Microbaculum marinisediminis: one gene and its partners. The protein of the gene in region 3 interacts with the protein of the main gene of each other region in a pairwise test. Links are inferred from orthologs where the notes say so. Each region holds a gene or a part of one and is shown on either strand. Other genes may lie near its edges. The genes, in order: MUB46_RS12270, odhB and lpdA.

Region 1 (3,200 bases), on a different replicon or contig from region 3:
TCGTCGCGGCGGATCGCACGGGCGCAGCGGCTGGAGCACGCGGAGACGCCCCGGACGTCCTGATCGCGACGGTGTCCGGCTGATCTTCGATCAGAGGCAGTCGGGGCTACGGTCGAAACGTCTAGACTTCCTGGCGGCAGCCTGCGGTCGCTCATGGAGGAATCCGGCCTCGACCCGGCTTCGTCTCCCGACAGGCAAGAGGCCCTTCGCGAGGACGCCAGTACCCTCTATTTCGCGGCTAGCATCAACCGGGTCTGGGTGCTGGGGCTGATATTCGTCGGCGCCGCGATCCGGATCGCGATCGAGCTCGTGCGGGCCTGGCAATGGCTTGAGACGTTCGCGCCCGGCTAGGCCGGGCCGACCGCCTCAGTGCTTCTCGACGAAGCTGTCGAGCACCCGCTTCGGGCCCGAATGGTCGAACTTCACGGTCAGCTTGTTGCCGTCGACCGCGGTGATGCGGCCGTAGCCGAACTTCTGATGGAAGACGCGCTCGCCGACGGAATAGCCGGAGTCGGTGCCGGTCGAGCGGGCGAGCACCTCGCCCTCCAGCATCGGCGGTTCCTTCCACGGATTGCTGTTCGCCGTGCGCTCCCGGTTCTTCTGCGCCCGCTGCCAGCCAGGGGTGGAATAGGTCGAGGCGAAGGGCTCGCGCTCGTCGAAGCGGCTGTTGCCGTAGCCGCCCCCGTAGCCGCCGCCGCTCGTCCTCAGCGAGCCGGTGTCGACGACCTCGACATTCTTTTCCGGCAGTTCGTCGAGGAAGCGCGAGGCCGCCGTCGACTGCCACAGGCCGTGGATGCGGCGGTTGGTGGCGAAAAAGAGCGCGGCGCGGCGCTTGGCCCGCGTGATGCCGACATAGGCGAGGCGGCGCTCCTCCTCCAGCCCGGCGCGGCCGCTCTCGTCCAGCGAGCGCTGATGCGGGAACAGGCCTTCCTCCCAGCCGGGCAGGAAGACGGTGCCGAATTCCAGGCCCTTGGCTGCGTGGAGGGTCATCAGGCTGACCTTTTCCCCGTCGTCGCCGGACTCGGTGTCCATCACCAGCGAGATATGTTCGAGGAAGCCGAGCATGGACTCGAACTCCTCCATGGAGCGCAGCAGTTCCTTCAGGTTCTCCAGCCGGCCCGGCGCGTCGGCCGAGCGTTCGCGCTGCCACATCTCGGTATAGCCGGATTCCTCGAGGATGATCGCGGCGAGCTCCGCCTGGGGCAGGGCGTCGAGCTGGCCGCGCCAGCGCGCGAAGGATTCCATCAGGCTGCGCAGGCTGTTGCGCGCCTTGGCCTTCAATTCCTCGGATTCGGTCAGCTCCAGCGCCGCCTGCATCATCGGGATGCCGCGCGCCCGCGCCACGTCGTGGATGGTGCGCACGGTGGCGTCGCCGATGCCGCGCCGCGGCGTGTTGACGATGCGCTCGAAGGCGAGGTCGTCGGCCGGCTGCATGGTGGCGCGCAGATAGGCCACGGCGTCGCGGATCTCGGCGCGCTCGTAGAAGCGGGGGCCGCCGATGACGCGGTAGGGCAGGCCCAGCGTGATGAAGCGGTCCTCGAACTCGCGCATCTGGAACGACGCGCGCACCAGGATCGCCATGTCGTCGAGCGATTCCCCGTCGCGCTGCAGCCGCTCGATCTCGTCGCCGATCAGCCGGGCCTCCTCCTCGGAATCCCAGGCGCAGGTGACGGTCACCTTGTCGCCGGCGTCGCCCTTGGTGTGCAGGGTCTTGCCGAGCCGGCCCTCGTTGTGGGCGATCAGGTGCGAGGCGGCCTCGAGGATGTTCGACGTCGAGCGGTAGTTCTGCTCCAGCCGGATCACCACGGCGCCGGGGAAATCCTTCTCGAAGCGCAGGATGTTGTCCACCTCGGCGCCGCGCCAGCCGTAGATCGACTGGTCGTCGTCGCCGACGCAGCACAGGTTCGGCTCGTCCTTCTGGGCGAGCAGGCGCAGCCACAGGTACTGGGCGACGTTGGTGTCCTGGTACTCGTCGACCAGCATGTAGCGGAAGCGGTCCTGATAGCTCGTCAGGATGTCCGGGTTCTCGCGGAACAGTCGTATGACCTCCAGGAGAAGGTCGCCGAAATCCACCGCGTTGAGGGTCTTCAGCCGCGCCTGATAGGCCTTGTAGAGCTCGTCGCCCATGCCGGCGAAGGCGTAGGCGTCGCCCGACGGCACCTTGTCGGGGGTGAGCGCGCGGTTCTTCCAGCGGTCGATGGAGGCGGCGAGCTGGCGCGCCGGCCAGCGCTTCTCGTCGAGGTCGGCGGCCTGGATCACCTGCTTCAGAAGGCGGATCTGGTCGTCTGTGTCGAGGATGGTGAAGTCGCGCTTGAGGTCGACGGCCTCGGCGTGGCTGCGCAGGATCTTCACGCAGATCGAATGGAAGGTGCCAAGCCAGGGCATGCCCTCGACGGATTCGCCGATCAGCTTGCCGATGCGCTCCTTCATCTCGCGCGCCGCCTTGTTGGTGAAGGTCACCGCCAGGATCTGGCCGGGGCGGGCAAGGCCCTGCGTGAGGATGTGGGCGATCCGCGTGGTCAGCACCCGCGTCTTGCCGGTGCCCGCGCCGGCGAGCACCAGCACGGGACCTCCCAGCGTTTCGATCGCGCGCGATTGCTCCGGGTTCAGCCCCTGGAGATACGCGGGGCCCGCGGCCGCGCGCGCCCGCGCGGCAATGCCGCCGGGGCGGGGAGATGTCGCCGGTGGGGGCGTGTCATGCATGGGGTCTATGTGGCGTTCGGCCATCGGATGGATATGGCGTGTTCCTGATTCGGGCTCAAGAGACTGTAGCGCGAAATGGCGGCGGGGAGGGGAATTGGCGGGTTTGTTCCCCTACTCCCCCATTCGCGCATCAGCCGTTCGATCAGCGCGACCGCCTGGTCCCGACACGGGACCCGGTCCTTCACCCGCCCCGGCGGCCTAGCGCTTCGGCCAGTCCCACGCCGGCGGATCGGGACAGTCGGTGACCGTTTCGCCGAGTTCCTTTCGCAGCTCGTAGGCGACGGTGTCGCGCTCCCCCGACAGCGCCTCGACGAGGCCCGAGGCATGGGAGACCACGATCACCTGGGAGCGCTCCGCCGCCGTCGCGATCAGCCGGGCGAGTGCCGGCAGCAGGTTCGGATGCAGGCTCGTTTCCGGCTCGTTCAGGACGATCAGCGGCGCGGGGCGCGGCGTCATGAGCGCGACGGCGAGCAGCAGGTAGCGCAGGGTCCCGTCGG
Region 2 (2,942 bases), on a different replicon or contig from region 3:
GAGCTTCGGCGCGCCGACCTTGACCCCGAGCTTCTCGAGCCCGTGGCCGGCCTCTTCGAACATCTCGGAGGCGTGCAGAAGCGCCTTCGACGGGATGCAGCCGATATTGAGACAGGTGCCGCCGTAGGTCGCGCGCTTCTCGACGACGGCGACCTTCATGCCGAGTTGCGACGCGCGAATGGCGCAGACGTAGCCGGCCGGGCCGGAACCGATGATGACGAGATCGTATGAAGCCATTGGACTGCCTCTTTATGTTTGAAGTCGTTGCGACTGATGTCGCTCCGGCCGCCGGTCAGCGGCCTGCGAAAGCGAGACGCAGCCCGAAGCCCGCGAAGGCGGCAGCAACGGTGCGGCGCATCCATTTGAGAACCGTCTGCGAGCGCAGGACGCGCTCGCCGACGAGGGCGGCGAACATCCCGTAGCTGACGAAGACGACGAAGGTCATAGCCATGAAGACCGCGCCCAGGAACAGCATCTGCGCGGTGGGAGAGCCTGCCGCGACTCTGTCGCCGACGTGTATGAACTGGGGCAGGAAGGCGAGGAAGAACACCGAGAGCTTCGGGTTCAGCACGTTGATCAGGCAACCGGTGCGGGCGATGGCTAAAAGGCTGCGGTGCGCTGGTTTCTGATTGCCGATCTGCATAGGCCCGGATTCCTTCAGGGTCTGCCAGGCGAGATAGAGCAGGTAGGCGGCGCCAATGTATTTCAGGATCTGGAAGGCCAGCGCGCTTGTATGGAAGATCGCGGCAAGGCCGACCACGGACGCAAGAAGCGCCGGCACGATTCCCAGGGTGCACCCCAAGGCAGCGGCGATGCTTTCCCGGCGACCGGCGGTGAGACCGGTCGCCACCGTGTAAATCACCCCGGTTCCCGGAATCAGCACGACAACGAGCGCTGTGAGGAGGAACTCCGGGGACATTGCTCCAACCTGTTCTCGGGTTACAGATCCAGCACGAGCCGCTGCGGGTCCTCGATCGATTCCTTGATGCGCACGAGGAAGGTCACGGCTTCCTTGCCGTCGACGATGCGGTGATCGTAGCTGAGCGCCAGATACATCATCGGGCGGATCACCACCTGGCCGTTGCGGGCGACGGGACGTTCCTCGATGCGGTGCATGCCGAGGATGCCCGACTGCGGCATGTTGAGGATCGGTGTCGACAACAGTGAGCCGTAGACGCCGCCATTGGTGATGGTGAAGGTGCCGCCCTGCATCTCGTCGATGCCGAGCTTGCCGTCGCGGGCGCGCCGGCCGTAGTCGCCGATGGTCTTCTCGATCTCGGCGAGGCCCATCTGGTCGGCGTCGCGCACCACCGGCACGACCAGGCCCCTGTCGGTGCCGACGGCGACGCCGACATGGTAGTAGTTCTTGTAGACGAGATCGGTGCCGTCGATCTCGGCGTTGACCGCCGGGATCTCCTTCAGCGCCTGGATCACCGCCTTGACGAAGAAGCCCATGAAGCCGAGGCGCACGCCGTGCTTCTTCTCGAACAGCTCCTTGTACTGCTTGCGCAGATCCATCACCGCGCCCATGTCGACGTCGTTGAACGTCGTCAGCATGGCCGCCGTGTCCTGGGCGTCCTTGAGGCGGCGCGCGATGGTCTGGCGCAGCTTGGTCATGCGCACCCGCTCCTCGCGGGCGGCATCGTCCTCTGCGACCGGCGCGCGGGCGGCCTGGGGCTTCTCCACCGGGGCGGTGATGCCGGTCTCCAGCGCCTTCAGAACGTCTTCCTTCAGCACCTGACCGCGCTTGCCGGAGCCCGAAACCTGATCGGCGGACATGCCCTTCTCGGCGAGCATCTTGCCGGCGGCCGGCGATGGCGGCATCTCCGGTCCCTTGGCCGCGCCGGCAGCAGCAGGAGCGGCCGCCTCGGCCTTCGGAGCCGCGGCCGGCTTCTCCGCCTTCGGGGCGGGCGCGGCGCCGGCGACGCCTTCGGCGAACTGGGCGAGCAGGGCGCCGACCTCGACGGTCTCGCCTTCCTCGACGACGATCTCCGACAGGGTGCCGGCCGCGGGTGCGGGCACCTCGACGGTGACCTTGTCGGTCTCGAGCTCGACCAGCGGCTCGTCCTGGGCCACGGCATCGCCGGGCTTCTTGAACCATTGGCCCACCGTCGCTTCGGTTACGGATTCACCAAGCGTCGGTACGCGGATTTCCATCGCCATTCTCGTCGTCCTTGAGGGTCGGGCTTATTCGGTTAGGGCCTCGTCGAGGAAGGCCTCGAGTTGCGCGAGATGCTTCGACATGAGGCCGGTCGCGGTCGCCGCCGCGCCGGCGCGGCCGACGTAGCGCGGCCGGCGGTGCTTGGCCTCGATCTGGTTGAGCACCCATTCCAGATAGGGCTCGATGAAGTTCCAGGCCCCCATGTTGCGGGGCTCTTCCTGGCACCAGACCATCTCGGCATTCTTGAAGCGGGCGAGCTCAGTCACCAGCGCCTTGGCGGGCACGGGATAGAGCTGCTCGAGCCGGAGCAGGTAGACATCGTCGATGCCGCGCTTCTCGCGCTCCTCGTACAGGTCGTAATAGACCTTACCGGAGCACATGACCACGCGACGGATCTTGTCGTCCTTGGCGAGCTTGATCTTCTCGCCTTCGCGGATCTCGGCATCGTCCCACAGCAGACGGTGGAAGCAGGATTCCTGGGCCAGCTCCGACAGCTTCGAGACCGCCCGCTTGTGGCGCAGCAGCGATTTCGGCGTCATCAGGATCAGAGGCTTGCGGAAGTCGCGCTTCATCTGCCGGCGCAGGATGTGGAAGTAGTTCGCCGGCGTCGTGCAGTTGGCGACCTGCATGTTGTCCTCGGCGCACATCTGCAGATAGCGCTCCAGACGGGCGGAGGAATGCTCCGGACCCTGGCCCTCGTAGCCGTGCGGCAGCAGCATCACGAGACCGGACATGCGCAGCCACTTGCGCTCGCCGGCCGAGATGAACTGGTCGACCACCA
Region 3 (2,978 bases):
GTCCCATGTCAGGATCCAGGGAAATCGTGCGTCCGGCCCGCCACTCGTCATCGCGCCAGCCAGCCGCCGTCGACAGGCAGGATGGCGCCGTGAACGAACCGGGCCGCTTCGCTGGCCAGGAACACGACCGGACCGGCGATGTCCTCCGGCGTGCCCCAGCGCTGCGCAGGTACGCGTGCCATCAGGTCGGCCGAGCGCTGGGCATCGGCCTGCAGCGCGGCCGTGTTGTCGGTCGCGACGTATCCGGGCGCGACCGCATTGACGTTGACGCCCCTGGCCGCCCACTCGTTGGCGAACGCGCGCGTGAGCTGGGCGATGCCGCCCTTCGCCGCCGCGTAGCCCGGCACGTTGATGCCGCCCTGGAAGCTCAGCACCGAGGCGACGAAGACGATCTTGCCGCCGCCGCGGGCGATCATGCGGCGGCCGATCTCGCGCGTCAGCACGAAGGGGGCCGAGAGATCGACCTCGATGACATGGTCCCAGTCGGCATCGGGATGATCCGCGGCCGGGGCGCGCCGGATCGTGCCGGCATTGTTGACCAGGATGTCGATCGCATGGCCGTCCCCGTCGAGCGTCTCGGCGAAGCCATGCACGGCGGCCCGGTCGGAGAAGTCCACCCGGTAGGGCGTGAAGCGGCGCCCGCAGGCGGTGACGTCGCGCGCCACCGCGCTGCTCTTGAGCTCGAGACTGGCGCTGACGCCGACGATATCGGCGCCCGCCTCCGCGAGCCCCCTGGCGATGGCGCGCCCGATGCCCCGGCGACAGCCGGTCACGAGGGCGGTCCTGCCCGTCAGATCGTAGCCCCTCAGATCGTAGCAGGAAGCACCGTTACTGCGTTCCATATCCATTCGACTTCCAGCATGGCGGCACGGACCGCGCGTTCGTGAACGTCACAGGTCGGTCAGCGTTCCGAGCGCCCGCTCCGCGGCAAAGGCGATCGTTTCCGAAAGGGTTGGATGGGCGTGGACCGTCAGCGCGATATCGTCCAGCGTCGCGCCCATTTCCATCGCCAGAACCGCCTCGGCCAACAGCTCGCCGGCATTGGCGCCGACGAGCGAGGCGCCGAGGACGCGGCGCGTATCGGGACAATAGACGAGCTTGGTCAGCCCATCGCCCCCGCCCGACGACAGGTTCCGGCCGCTGGCGGCCCAGGGAAAGCTCGTCGTCTTGTGGGCGATGCCCGCCTCCTTGGCCTGTGCGACCGTCAACCCGGCCCAGGCCAGTTGCGGGCGCGTATAGGCGACCGCGGGGATCAGCACGGTATCCAGCGCCGCCGCATGGCCCGAGGCGACCTCCGCGGCCACATGGCCCTGGTGGGTCGCCCGGTGCGCGAGCATCGGTCCGCCGGTGACGTCGCCGATGGCGAAGATGTGGGGCTGTCCGGTGCGGCACTGCGCGTCCACCCTGATCTCGCCCCGGTCGTCCACCGCGACCCCGGCCGCCTCGGCATTCAGCAACCCGCCATTGGCACGGCGGCCAACGGCGCGGATGATGGCGTCGGCCTTAATGTCTCCGGCGAAGGCCCCCTCGCATGTCAGCGTCAGCCCGGCCCGCACGGCCTTGACGCCGGCCACTCGGGTCGACGTGTGTATCTCGATGCCCTCCTCCACGAGCGCGGCATGCAGGATGCCCACGGCCTCCGGATCGGCGCCGGGGACGATCTGGTCGGAGAGCTCGATGACCGTCGTCTTCGACCCGAGCGCCGAATAGACCGTGGCCATCTCGAGCCCGATGATGCCGCCGCCGACGATCGTCAGGCGCTTCGGCACGGCGCGGAGCTCCAGTGCGGCGGTGCTGTCCCAGATCCGTTCGTCCTCGGGCCAGCCGGGCAAGGCGATCGGCGCGGAGCCGACCGCGATCACCGCCTGGTCGAAGGTCCAGGCCACCCCGTCGATATCCAGGCTGTCGGGTCCGGTGAACCGTGCCGTGCCGCGGACGACCCGCACCTTTCGGCGCCTGGCCAGCCCCGTCAGCCCGCCCGTGAGCTGACCGACGATGCCGTCCTTCCTGTCCCTGAGCCCGGCCAGATCGATCCGGGGCTCGCCGAGGGCGACGCCCCAATCCCCGATCTCGCGCGCGTCGCGGATCACTTCGGCCGCATGCAGGAGCGCTTTCGAAGGGATGCAGCCCTCGTTCAGGCAGACCCCGCCGAGCGTCGGCCGGGGATCGACCAGGACGACGGTGCGACCGAGGTCGGCGGCACGGAAGGCGCAGGCATATCCGCCGGGCCCCGCGCCAAGGACAACCAATTCCGCGTGACGGTCCGACATCGGGCGCCCCTCAGACCAGGATCCGGCGCGGATCGGCCAGAAGGCTTGCGTAGTGGGTCATGAAGCGCGCGGCATCGGCACCGTTGATGACCCGGTGGTCGTAGCTGAGGTCGAGCGGGACGTGCGGCTTCGGCACGAAGGTCTCGCCGTCCCAGACCGGCATCGTCTCGGTTCTCGAGATACCGAGAATGGCCAGCTCCGGCGGATTGATGATCGGGGAGAAGCCCGTGCCGCCGATCGCGCCCAGATTTGAGATCGTCATCGAGGCGCCACCCATCTCCTCGCCGCGCACCTTGCGCTCCTGCGCGCGCGCCGCCAGATCGGCGATGTCGGCGGCGATCTGCCAGAGCCCTTTCCTGTCGACGTCGCGCACCACCGGCACCATCAGCCCGTGCGCCGTATCGACCGCGATGCCGATATGGACGAACCGCTTCAGGATCAGCGTCTTCCCATCGGCGCTCAGCGACGCATTGAAGGTCGGGAAGTCGCGCAGGCAGCGCGCCAGGGCCTTCACGTGAAAGGCCAGCGCGGTCAGCTTGGTTGCCCTCGCCTGCGCCTCGGCCTTCAGCGATGTGCGAAACGCCTCGACAGCGCTGACGTCGGCGCGGTCGTGATGGGTGACGGCCGGGATCAGCGCTTGCGCCGCGGCCATGTTCGCGGCCGCGACCTGCGCGAACCGGGACATCGGCTGCTCGGTCACGGGACCGT

Evidence for each region.
Region 1: the proteins of lpdA (region 3) and MUB46_RS12270 interact in binary tests that used the Escherichia coli proteins (3 or more experiments, as listed by UniProt). The link is inferred for Microbaculum marinisediminis from one-to-one orthologs.
Region 2: the proteins of lpdA (region 3) and odhB interact in binary tests that used the Escherichia coli proteins (3 or more experiments, as listed by UniProt). The link is inferred for Microbaculum marinisediminis from one-to-one orthologs.

Annotation. Positions count from the first base shown.
Region 1 is NZ_JALIDZ010000005.1:156,657-159,856, forward strand. The notes cover bases 36-3,082. They hold MUB46_RS12270 (ATP-dependent helicase), read right to left. Parts: upstream 2,704-3,082; coding sequence 367-2,703; downstream 36-366. Other genes in these bases: MUB46_RS12260 (metal ABC transporter permease), read left to right, coding at 36-63; MUB46_RS12265 (hypothetical protein), read left to right, coding at 154-351; MUB46_RS12275 (AAA family ATPase), read right to left, coding at 2,902-3,082. Outside these bases: more of MUB46_RS12260, read left to right, coding at 1-35; more of MUB46_RS12275, read right to left, coding at 3,083-3,200. UniProt on the Escherichia coli protein: A helicase with DNA-dependent ATPase activity. Unwinds DNA duplexes with 3'-5' polarity. Translocates on single-stranded DNA with 3'-5' polarity. Initiates unwinding more efficiently from a nicked substrate than double-stranded DNA.
Region 2 is NZ_JALIDZ010000004.1:525,821-528,762, forward strand. The notes cover bases 52-2,840. They hold odhB (2-oxoglutarate dehydrogenase complex dihydrolipoyllysine-residue succinyltransferase), read right to left. Parts: upstream 2,164-2,840; coding sequence 940-2,163; downstream 52-939. Other genes in these bases: lpdA (dihydrolipoyl dehydrogenase), read right to left, coding at 52-237; MUB46_RS11375 (LysE family translocator), read right to left, coding at 293-919; MUB46_RS11385 (2-oxoglutarate dehydrogenase E1 component), read right to left, coding at 2,188-2,840. In the rest of the region: more of lpdA, read right to left, coding at 1-51; more of MUB46_RS11385, read right to left, coding at 2,841-2,942. UniProt on the Escherichia coli protein: E2 component of the 2-oxoglutarate dehydrogenase (OGDH) complex which catalyzes the second step in the conversion of 2-oxoglutarate to succinyl-CoA and CO(2).
Region 3 is NZ_JALIDZ010000013.1:83,683-86,660, reverse strand. The notes cover bases 81-2,905. They hold lpdA (dihydrolipoyl dehydrogenase), read right to left. Parts: upstream 2,271-2,905; coding sequence 891-2,270; downstream 81-890. Other genes in these bases: MUB46_RS22320 (2-oxo acid dehydrogenase subunit E2), read right to left, coding at 2,281-2,905; MUB46_RS22330 (SDR family oxidoreductase), read right to left, coding at 81-842. Outside these bases: more of MUB46_RS22330, read right to left, coding at 48-80; more of MUB46_RS22320, read right to left, coding at 2,906-2,978. UniProt on the Escherichia coli protein: Lipoamide dehydrogenase is a component of the glycine cleavage system as well as of the alpha-ketoacid dehydrogenase complexes.